3 regions of the Streptomyces sp. NPDC002490 genome follow, and region 1 is predicted to be linked to each of the others. Evidence: riboswitches for the same ligand, from Rfam matches in the RefSeq annotation. Region 1 holds a riboswitch; each other region holds the start of a gene.
What was found. A riboswitch is a leader RNA that binds a small molecule or an ion and turns the genes downstream of it on or off. The one in region 1 is predicted to bind cobalamin.

Region 2: linked by a shared signal. The riboswitch ahead of ABT092_RS16345 (cobalamin biosynthesis protein) and the one ahead of ABT092_RS26300 (ribonucleoside-diphosphate reductase subunit alpha) in region 1 are both predicted to bind cobalamin.
Region 3: linked by a shared signal. The riboswitch ahead of ABT092_RS20325 (GHMP family kinase ATP-binding protein) and the one ahead of ABT092_RS26300 (ribonucleoside-diphosphate reductase subunit alpha) in region 1 are both predicted to bind cobalamin.

Annotation. Positions count from the first base shown of each region.
Region 1 covers NZ_JBEOWM010000054.1:15,871-19,137, forward strand. Annotated here, with positions in the region: gene ABT092_RS26295 (GntR family transcriptional regulator) at 1-708, shown strand, start outside; cobalamin riboswitch at 1,238-1,361, shown strand; gene ABT092_RS26300 (ribonucleoside-diphosphate reductase subunit alpha) at 1,500-3,267, shown strand, end outside.
Region 2 covers NZ_JBEOWM010000022.1:49,009-52,275, reverse strand. Annotated here, with positions in the region: gene ABT092_RS16350 (cobyric acid synthase) at 1-306, opposite strand, end outside; gene ABT092_RS16345 (cobalamin biosynthesis protein) at 312-1,271, opposite strand; cobalamin riboswitch at 1,416-1,541, opposite strand; gene ABT092_RS16340 (hypothetical protein) at 1,712-1,948, opposite strand; gene ABT092_RS16335 (inorganic phosphate transporter) at 1,959-3,215, opposite strand.
Region 3 covers NZ_JBEOWM010000031.1:45,339-48,605, reverse strand. Annotated here, with positions in the region: gene ABT092_RS20330 (TetR/AcrR family transcriptional regulator) at 44-670, opposite strand; cobalamin riboswitch at 1,042-1,251, shown strand; gene ABT092_RS20325 (GHMP family kinase ATP-binding protein) at 1,470-2,351, shown strand; gene ABT092_RS20320 (cysteine synthase family protein) at 2,348-3,267, shown strand, end outside.

The DNA.
Region 1 (3,267 bases):
CGCGTGCCGAAGTACTACCGGCTGAAGAAACACCTGCTCGACATGACCGACACGCTGGCACCGGGTAGCCCGGTCCCACCGGAGCGGACACTCGCCGCAGAGTTCGACACCTCGCGCACCACGGTACGCCAGGCGCTCCAGGAACTGGTGGTCGAGGGTCGACTGGAGCGCATCCAGGGCAAGGGGACCTTCGTCGCCAAGCCCAAGGTGGCGCAGGCGCTCCAGCTCACCTCCTACACCGAGGACATGCGGGCCCAGGGGCTGGAGCCCACCTCCCAGCTGCTCGACGTCGGGTACGTCACCGCCGACGACCGGCTCGCGGAGCTGCTCGACATCACGGCCGGCGGACGGGTGCTGAGGATCGAGCGGCTCCGGCTGGCCAGCGGCGAGCCGATGGCCATCGAGACCACGCACCTGTCCGCCAAGCGCTTCCCCGCGCTGCGCCGGTCCCTGGTCAAGTACACCTCCCTGTACACGGCGTTGGCCGAGGTCTACGGCATCCACCTGGCCGAGGCCGAGGAGACCATCGAGACCTCGCTCGCCACCCCGCGCGAAGCCGGCCTGCTCAGCACGGACGTGGGCCTGCCGATGCTGATGCTCTCCCGCCACTCCGTGGACGGCGAGGGACGCCCCGTGGAGTGGGTGCGCTCGGTCTACCGCGGCGACCGCTACAAGTTCGTGGCCCGCCTCAAGCGCCCCCAGGACTGACCCCGCGCACCCCGGTGCCCCGGCGGGCCGTTTCCGGCCCCGCCGGGGCACCGGCGCGTCCGCTCCGGAGCACCGGAGGAACGGGACGGACGGGCCTCTTCGGGCACCCGACACCCCTCCCCCTCCTGTCCCAGGAACCTCGCACCACAGGCTGGACGACGGCCCGTCGAATGGCGTAGGGCCGACCACGAACCCCGGTTGCGGGGATGTTGTCTGGACCTCTGTCGCCACTTTCAGACCGCCCCCGACCACTCACCCAGCGTGACCACCACGGGAATCCGACCGGCAGACGGGCGGACCCGCGAGGCGGCGCCACGGCGCACCGCGGCGCACCCGCCACCGCCGGACACCGCGCACCCGGCGAGCGCCCCTCCCCGCCCCCGCCACGCCCCGCGAGCGGCCCCGACGGCCGCGCCCCGGGGCCGTGTTCGAGCCGTGCCGCACCGCCCCGAGGGCCCTCGCCACCTACGTGCCGTGCGCCACACAGACACAAGATGTGGGCTCAGCATCGGGACCCGACACAAGATGTATGCTCGTGCTCGCCGCCACCCCAGGGGAATCCGGTGCGAATCCGGAACTGTCCCGCAACGGTGTATTCGGTGTGCTTTCGCACACCCAGCAGTCCGATGACCTGCTGGTGGCGCACCCGTTCCGACCGGTCCGGGTGGAGATGAGACGTCCGGGCCTCGTGGACTGGGCCGGTGGACGCGGCGGACCGCCTTCGGCGGGCACGTCCGCGTGCCCGCGCCCGCTTCCCCGTCAGGCCCGTGCCGAGCGAGGGAGAGCTTCACGTGACGATCGCGCCAGCCGATCCGGCGTCAACCGTCGATCGGGCTCCTGCGAACGAGCGGTCCGCAGACCAAGGCGCCCCGGGGAACCGGGCCGAGCAGACCGACGGCCCCGGGACCGCGCTGCTGCGGACCCTGACCGACCTCACCGCCGACCTCACCGACGCCGACCCCGGCCGGGTCGCCGCCGCCGCGCTGCGCGGCCGGTCCGCCCGCGCCGACGAGGCCGAACTGCGCGAACTCGCCACCGAGGCCGCCGCCGGACTCATCTCCGAGGACCCCGCCTACTCCCGGCTCGCCGCCCGGCTGCTCACCCTCTCCATCGCCGCCGAAGCCGCCTCGCAGGGGGTGCGCACCTTCACCGAGTCGGTCGCCACCGGCCACCGCGAGGGGCTCATCGCCGACCGGACCGCGGACTTCGTCGCCCGGCACGCCGAGCGCCTGGACGCCCTGGTCGACCCGGACGCCGACGACCGCTTCGGCTACTTCGGACTGCGCACCCTGCACAGCCGCTACCTGCTGCGCCACCCGCACACCCGCAAGGTGGTCGAGACCCCCCAGCACTTCCTGCTGCGCGTGGGCTGCGGGCTCGCCGAGGACGACAGCAGCCGCGCGGTGGACGAGGTCGCGGCGCTCTACGGCCTGATGAGCCGCCTCGACTACCTGCCCTCCTCGCCGACGCTGTTCAACTCCGGCACCCGGCACCCGCAGATGTCCTCCTGCTACCTGCTGGACTCCCCCAAGGACGAGCTGGACTCCCTCTACGACCGCTACCACCAGGTGGCCCGGCTGTCGAAGCACGCCGGCGGCATCGGCCTGTCGTACTCCCGCGTCCGTTCGCGCGGTTCGCTGATCCGCGGCACCAACGGCCACTCCAACGGCATCGTGCCCTTCCTCAAGACCCTGGACGCCTCGGTGGCCGCGGTCAACCAGGGCGGACGGCGCAAGGGCGCGGCGGCGGTCTACCTGGAGACCTGGCACTCCGACATCGAGGAGTTCCTGGAGCTGCGGGACAACACCGGCGAGGACGCCCGGCGCACCCACAACCTCAACCTGGCGCACTGGGTGCCCGACGAGTTCATGCGGCGGGTCGCCGAGGACGGCCAGTGGTCGTTGTTCTCCCCCTCCGACGTGCCCGAGCTGGTCGACCTGTGGGGTGACGCGTTCGACACCGCCTACCGCGCGGCGGAGGCCGCGGGGCTGGCCCGCAAGACCATGCCGGCGCGGGACCTGTACGGCCGCATGATGCGCACCCTCGCCCAGACCGGCAACGGCTGGATGACGTTCAAGGACGCCTCCAACCGCACCGCCAACCAGACCGCGGAGCCCGGCCACACCGTCCACTCCTCCAACCTCTGCACGGAGATCCTGGAGGTCACGGACGACGGCGAGACCGCGGTGTGCAACCTCGGCTCGGTCAACCTGGGCGCGTTCGTCGTGGGCGCCCCGGGCACCCCGGCCGACCAGGCCATCGACTGGGAGCGGCTGGACGCCACCGTGCGCACCGCGGTGACCTTCCTCGACCGGGTCGTGGACATCAACTTCTACCCGACCGAGCAGGCCGGCCGCTCCAACTCCCGCTGGCGGCCGGTGGGTCTGGGGGCCATGGGCCTCCAGGACGTGTTCTTCCGGCTGCGGCTGCCCTTCGACTCCGCCGAGGCCCACGCCCTGTCGACCCGGCTCGCCGAGCGGATCATGCTGACCGCCTACGAGGCGTCCGCCGACCTCGCCGAGCGCGCCGGCACCTTCCCCGCCTGGGAGAAGACCCGCA
Region 2 (3,267 bases), on a different contig from region 1:
GCGCGCGCTCATCTCCCCGACCGGGCGCCCCATCAGCACCACCTGGCTGGTGCGGTCCCCGCCGGGCTTGAGGAGCACCGGGTTCATCAGGGCGCTCGGCTCCACCCGGGCGGCCTGCGCCTGCATGGCCTGGGCCCGGCCGATCTCGGCGCCGTCCCGGGTGACGAACGAGTTGAGGGACATGTTCTGCCCCTTGAACGGGGCCACCTTGACGCCCCGGCGGGCCAGCCACCGGCAGATCCCGGCGGTCACCACGCTCTTGCCCGCGTCGGAGGTGGTCCCCGCGACCAGCAGTCCGCCCTGCAGCACCCCTACCGTCCCTTCCCCGTGACCGTGCGCCGGGCCGCGAGCGCCCCGCGTCCCGCGACGCACACCGCGAGCGTCAGCCAACCCACCCGGCGCGACAGCCGCACCGCCCGGTCGATGTCCGCCACCGTGACGGCCCGCCCGTCCCCGTTCAGCACCGGCCGGTGCTCGACCCGCCCGCCGTAGGAGAGGGTGCCGCCGAGGCGGACGCCGAGCGCGCCCGCGAACGCGCTCTCCGCCACGCCCGCGTTGGGGCTCGGGTGGCGTCGGGCGTCCGCGCGCCAGGCCCGTGCGGCGGCGGCCGGGGCACCCCCGGCCACCACGGCCAGGGCCCCGGTGAGCCGGGCGCCGGGCCAGCCCGCCACGTCGTCCAGGCGCGCCGAGGCCCAACCGAAGCGGCGGTGGCGGGGCGAGCGGTGGCCGACCATCGCGTCGAGGGTGTTGACGGCCCGGAAGCCGACGAGCCCGGGCACCCCGCCGATCGCCCCCCACACCAGGGCGCCGACCACGGCGTCGGAGGTGTTCTCGGCGACGGATTCGACCACGGCCCGGGCGATGCCGTCCGCGTCCAGGGCCTCGGGGTCCCGTCCGCACAGGTGCGGCAGCCGTCGTCGGGCCGCGGCGAGGTCGCCCGCGGCCAGGGCGGCGCCGACGGCCGCGGCCTCGTGGCCGAGGCTGGTCCCGCCGACCACGGCCCAGGTGGCGGCGGCGGTCAGGGCGACCGAGGCGGTGCGCGAGGGGGCGGCGGCGCGCGCCACCAGCGCGGCGGCGCCCGCGGCGCCCCCGGCGCAGAGCGCGGTGTGCAGTGCGCCCCAGCCGCGGTGGTCGCGCCAGAGGAGGTGTTCGACGGCGCCCGCGGCACGACCGAAGGCGGCGACCGGATGTCCGCGGCGGGGGTCGCCGAGGAGGAGGTCGCCGATCAGTCCGGCGGTGGCGCCGTAGGCGAAGGTGCGCCCGGCCCGCATCGGCTCAGCCCGCCGGGCGTCGGCGGGTCCGCGTACGGTCGTGGGGTCCCGTGCCGTGGGGCGCGGGACGGGCAGACGGGTGCCCCGGCATCGCTGTGTCCTCACTCGGGGTCCGCGCCCCGGGTCGACGGAGACGACGGCGAGAGTCTCCTGGCTCCCGGATCGGCGCCGCCCCCGGTCTTCCAGCCGCGTGACGGCCGTGACGTGCGGTGCGGGGGAGCGCTCCCCGGTGACAGTGGCGGGACCGCGCCGGATTCGCACCGGCTTCCTCTCTGCTGCCGCCGTAATGGCCCGGGCAGTCCACCACGCCCCGAGAACACCCGTCAACCGCGCGCTGACCTGCGGCGGGGCAGTGTGTGAAGCCCCACACACGACGAAGGCCCGGTGGTCACCACTGTGGGGGCGGTGACCGACCGGACCGGAGATCGCAACCTGGGGGGTTAGGCGACGATCAGGTTTATGCCGAAGGCGACGGCCGCGACGCAGAGGGCGAAGCAGGCGACGGCGCTGGCGGTGGCGACGGCGGCCGAACCGCCCTTGGCGTGTCCGTTGCCGGCGAGTGCGGCCTCCCGCTTGGAGAGTCCGACGAGGCCGAGGGTGAACAGGCCCACCAGGACCACGGTGACCACGAGGCTGACTCCGAAGACGGAGGCGAGTGCTGCCCAGTCGATTTTCATTGGGGGTTCCTTACACCTTGGCGGTCCGCGGTGCGGACTCCGTCGAGGGGCTGTTCGGGTCCGCCGGGAGGGTCACCGAGAGGTCACCCGTGGCGGCGGTGGTGTCGCCGGCCGGCGGCGGGGTGACCGCGGCCATGGCGGTGGTGACGACGCCCGCGGGCTCGTCGTCCACGTCGTTGACGTTGGTGTGGTCGACGACCTCCTTGCGGGAGCGCAGCCAGATCGCACCCGATCCGCCGACCAGCAGTGCCGCGGTCGCGGCGACGCCCCAGGGGCCCTGCTTGGTGAGGAGTTCGGCGAGGGCGCCGACGACACCGGCGGCCGGCAGCGTCAGACCCCAGGCGACGAACATCCGGGTGGCGGTCGACCAGCGGACCACTCCGCCCTTGCGGCCCAGGCCCGCACCCATCACGGCGCCGGAGCAGGACTGCGTGGTGGAGAGGGAGAAGCCCAGGTGCGAGGAGGCGAGGATGACCGTGGCGGCGCTGGACTGGGCGGCGAAGCCCTGCTGCGGCTGCAGGTCGGTCAGGCCCTTGCCCATGGTGCGGATGATGCGCCAGCCGCCGAGGTAGGTGCCGAGCGCGATGGCGACACCGGCGGAGACGATGACCCACATGGGCGGGTTGGAGCCGGGGGCCAGTGCGCCACCGGTGACCAGGGCGAGGGTGATGATGCCCATCGTCTTCTGGGCGTCGTTGGTGCCGTGCGCCAGGGAGACCAGGGCGGCCGAGGAGATCTGGCCGGCGCGGTAGCCCTTGGAGCTGGCCTTGTCGCTGACGTTGTTGCCGAGCTTGTACGTCAGGCGGGTGGCGATCATCGCTGCGATGCCGGCCACCACGGGGGCGGCGACTGCGGGGATGAGGACCTTGGTGACGACGGTGGAGCCGTTCACCGAGTCCCAGCCGGCCGACATCACGGCGGCGCCGATCAGACCGCCGAACAGGGCGTGGGAGGAGCTGGAGGGCAGACCTACGAGCCAGGTCAGCAGGTTCCAGAGGATGGCGCCGACGAGCGCCGCGAAGATGACTTCGGGTTGGATGCCGCCTTCGTCGATCATGCCGCCAGAGATCGTCTTGGCGACTTCGACCGAGAGGAAGGCTCCGACCAAGTTCAACACGGCGGACATTGCGACCGCCGCTTTGGGCTTCATAGCGCCAGTTGAGATGGTCGTCGCCATCGCGTTGGCCGTGTCGTGGAAACCGTTCGTGAAGTCAAACACGAGAGCGGTGACGATCACGATTCCGAGGAGGAGCGTGATGTTTTCCATTTACCCAGGCTTCCGTGGGGCGTCAGTGGGGGTTGGAACGTAAGCAACCTGA
Region 3 (3,267 bases), on a different contig from region 1:
CGCTGCCGGGGGTCGTCACACGGGCCGCCGGCAGCCCGCCCCGTCAGGGTTCGATGCGCAGGTAGCGATGGGTGAGGTCGGTGATGGCGGCGATGAGTTCTGCGGCGAGCCGGTCGATCTCCTCGGCCTCGTGGTGCAGCAGTGCGTGGGTGGCCCCGTACCAGGCGCCGTAGATCAGGATCGCGGCCATGGCGGGGTCCGGGGCGTCCGCGGGCGGGTCCGGGCGCTCGGTGATGAGCCGCCGGAAGGCTTCGACGTGCGCGTTCTCGGGGCTGGCCTGGACCGTCGCCTTGGCGTTGATGGGGGTGTGGCCGTAGAGCACGTCGTGCAGTTCGGCGTGCTCCAGATAGGCGTGGACCGCGTCGCTGAGCCAGGCGTCCACGCGTCCGACCCAGTCGTCGGCGGGCAGCTGCCGCACCACGGCGTCCTGCCGCTCGACCAGCCGGTCGATGAAGCGGGCCTGGAGGGCGAGCATGAGATCGCGCTTCGAGCCGAAGTGCAGGTAGAAGGTGCCGATCGCGACGCCCGCGCGGTCCGTGATCTCGTCGATCCGCGCGGCGTCGATGCCGCGTTCGGCGAAGACCCGCTCGGCGGCGTCGAGGAGGTCGGCACGCCGCTCCTCAGCGGGTTTGGTACGCGGGCGGCCCGGTGCTGATCGGCGCTGACTCATTCCAGGAAGTCTACGCGTCCGGGGGCGGTGGTGCCGCCCCCGAGGGGCCCGGCAGACGGCCGGTCGACGGGGCCGGCGCGCACGTCAGCACGGGCGCAGGCCCCGTCGACTGAGGTTCATTCACGAACGTCACGGCCGTTCTCCGCGCGCCGCGCGCCGGGACCGTCCCGCCTTCCCCTTGGCATCGGCGGCAGGTGGGTGGCGGGGGAACGTTTCACGACAACTTCCTTCGCCGCCGGCAGTGAGGGGCCCGTTCGAAGATCGCCCACGGGGGCCTGCCTGCGGACGCGCGGCGTTCGAAACCCCTCCTCGACGATCACAACAGGCCAACCCGCACCACCGCCCCCTGTCGTCGTTCGGAGTGCGCGTCCTACGCTGCCACCGCAGTCGGTTCGTGCCGCCTCAGGCGTCACGTCGCAAGAGGGAACCCGGTGCGAGTCCGGGACTGTCCCGCAGCGGTGAGTGGGAACGAAGGCCGTCATCGGCACTGGCGCCACCAGCGCCGGGAAGCGACGGCCGGTAGGTGAGCCCCCGGGCTCGTGCCCACGAGTCCGAAGACCTGCCGCTGCGCGCGTGCGGAACGGTGCGCGCTGTTCACGGCGGCTCCGGGGACTGGGCCCGCGGTGCGGGCGTCCGTCGCTCATCGACGGCACGCGCCCTCCCCCACCCCCGTCCGCACGACCGTACGACCCGATGGCCCCTGCATGACCAAGGAGGAACGGTCCGTGACGAGTGGTCAGAGCGATCCGTCCGCCCGGGACGCCGTCCGGACGGCCCGGCCCCGGGAGGCACACCGCTGATGCCCTCCGGCGACGAGCGGGCCGCCCGGACCTTCGCGGGCGTCTGCCACGGCACACTCGGCGAGTTGTACCAGGGCCCCTTGCGTCCGGCCGCCCAGCCGGACATCGCCCTCGTCTCGTTCCCGGTGGGCCGCCACTCCTGGGTGTACTTCTCCCCGGGGCGCACGCCCCCGGGGCCGTCTCCGCTGGGCGCCAAGGCGACGGCCGCCGTCGACCTCTTCCTCGACCACCACGGCCTGACCCTGCCGCCGGGTCGCTGGACCACGCACTCCGAACTGCCCGTGGGCGTCGGCATGGCGAGTTCCACGGCGGACGTCGTCGCCACCCTGCGCTGTCTGTTCCGGATCTTCTCCCTGCCCTACGACCCCGCCCTCGTCACCCGGGTGCTGTCCCGGATCGAGCGGGCCGACAGCGTCTTCCTCGACGAGTTCGCGCTGTACCTCAGCGCCCGGCACCGGGTGGTCCGACAACTCGGCACCGACATCGGCTTCCACACCGCCTACGCGGTGGAGCCCGGCGGGGTGGACACCGCGGCCGTCACCCCTGCGCTGTTGGACCAGTACCGGCGGCGGGCACGGGAGTACGAGCGCTGCCTGACCGACCTGCTCAAGGGATTCGCCGCCGGCGACCCGGCGGCCGTGGCCCGCGCCGCGACCACCAGCGCCGTGCTCTCCCAGGAGGTCCTACCGAAACGGACCTTCGAAGCCGCCCTGGCCCACCGCGAGGAGTTCGGGGCCGACGGAGTCTTCGTCGCCCACACCGGGTCCCTGGTCGGATTCCTGTTCACCCGCCCGATCGGCTTCTCGGCCCGGGACGAACTCTCCGCCTTCTTCCACTCGCACGGCCACCAATGCGCCTTCGCCCAAGGAGGATACGGGTGATCCACCCCCATATCGCGGACGCCCTCAAGACCCCCGACCTCGTCCGGCTGTCCCCGGACACGGTCCTGATCCGCTTCGAGTCGATGAAGGTCTACTCGGCGCTGGCCGCCGTACGGCACCTGCTCGACCGGGGCGCCGTACGGCCCGGGCAGACCCTGATCGACAGTTCCAGCGGCATCTACGCCTACGCACTCGCCCTCGCCTGCCACCGCCACGGCCTGCGCTGCCACATCGTGGCCTCCACCACCGTCGACGAGACCACCCGGGCCCAACTGGAGGTCCTCGGGGCGAGCGTCGAACAGGTCGCCCCCTCGACGAGCCTCAAGCTGGACCAGGAGTTACGGGTCCGCCGGGTGCGGGAGATCCTCGCCGAACGACCGGACGTCCACTGGATGCGCCAGTACCACGACGACATCCACTACCTGGGCTACCAGGAGGTTGCCGACCAGCTGGTCAAAGCGCTGCCCGAGGCGGCACTGACCGTCGTCGGCGGGGTGGGTTCCGGGGCGTCCACCGGCGGGCTGGTGGAGCGGCTGCGGCAGCGCGACCCGTCCGTGCGGCTCGTGGGCGTCCAGCCCTTCGGCAGCGTCACCTTCGGCAGTCAGGACCACCACGACCCCGAGGCCATCATCGCCGGGATCGGTTCCTCCATCCCCTTCGACAACGTTCGCCACCACCTCTACGACGCCGTCCACTGGATGGACTTCACCCACGCCATGGCCGGCACGGTCGCCCTCCTGCGCGAACACGCGGTGTTCGCCGGGCTGTCCACCGGCGCGGCCTACCTCACCGCCACCCACGAGGCCCGCCGCCATCCCGACCGGGTCCACCTGGTGGTCGGCGCCGACACCGGGCACCGGTACGTCAGCCGGGTCCACGCCCGACACGCCGAGGCCCTCGACCCGGCCGGGCTCGC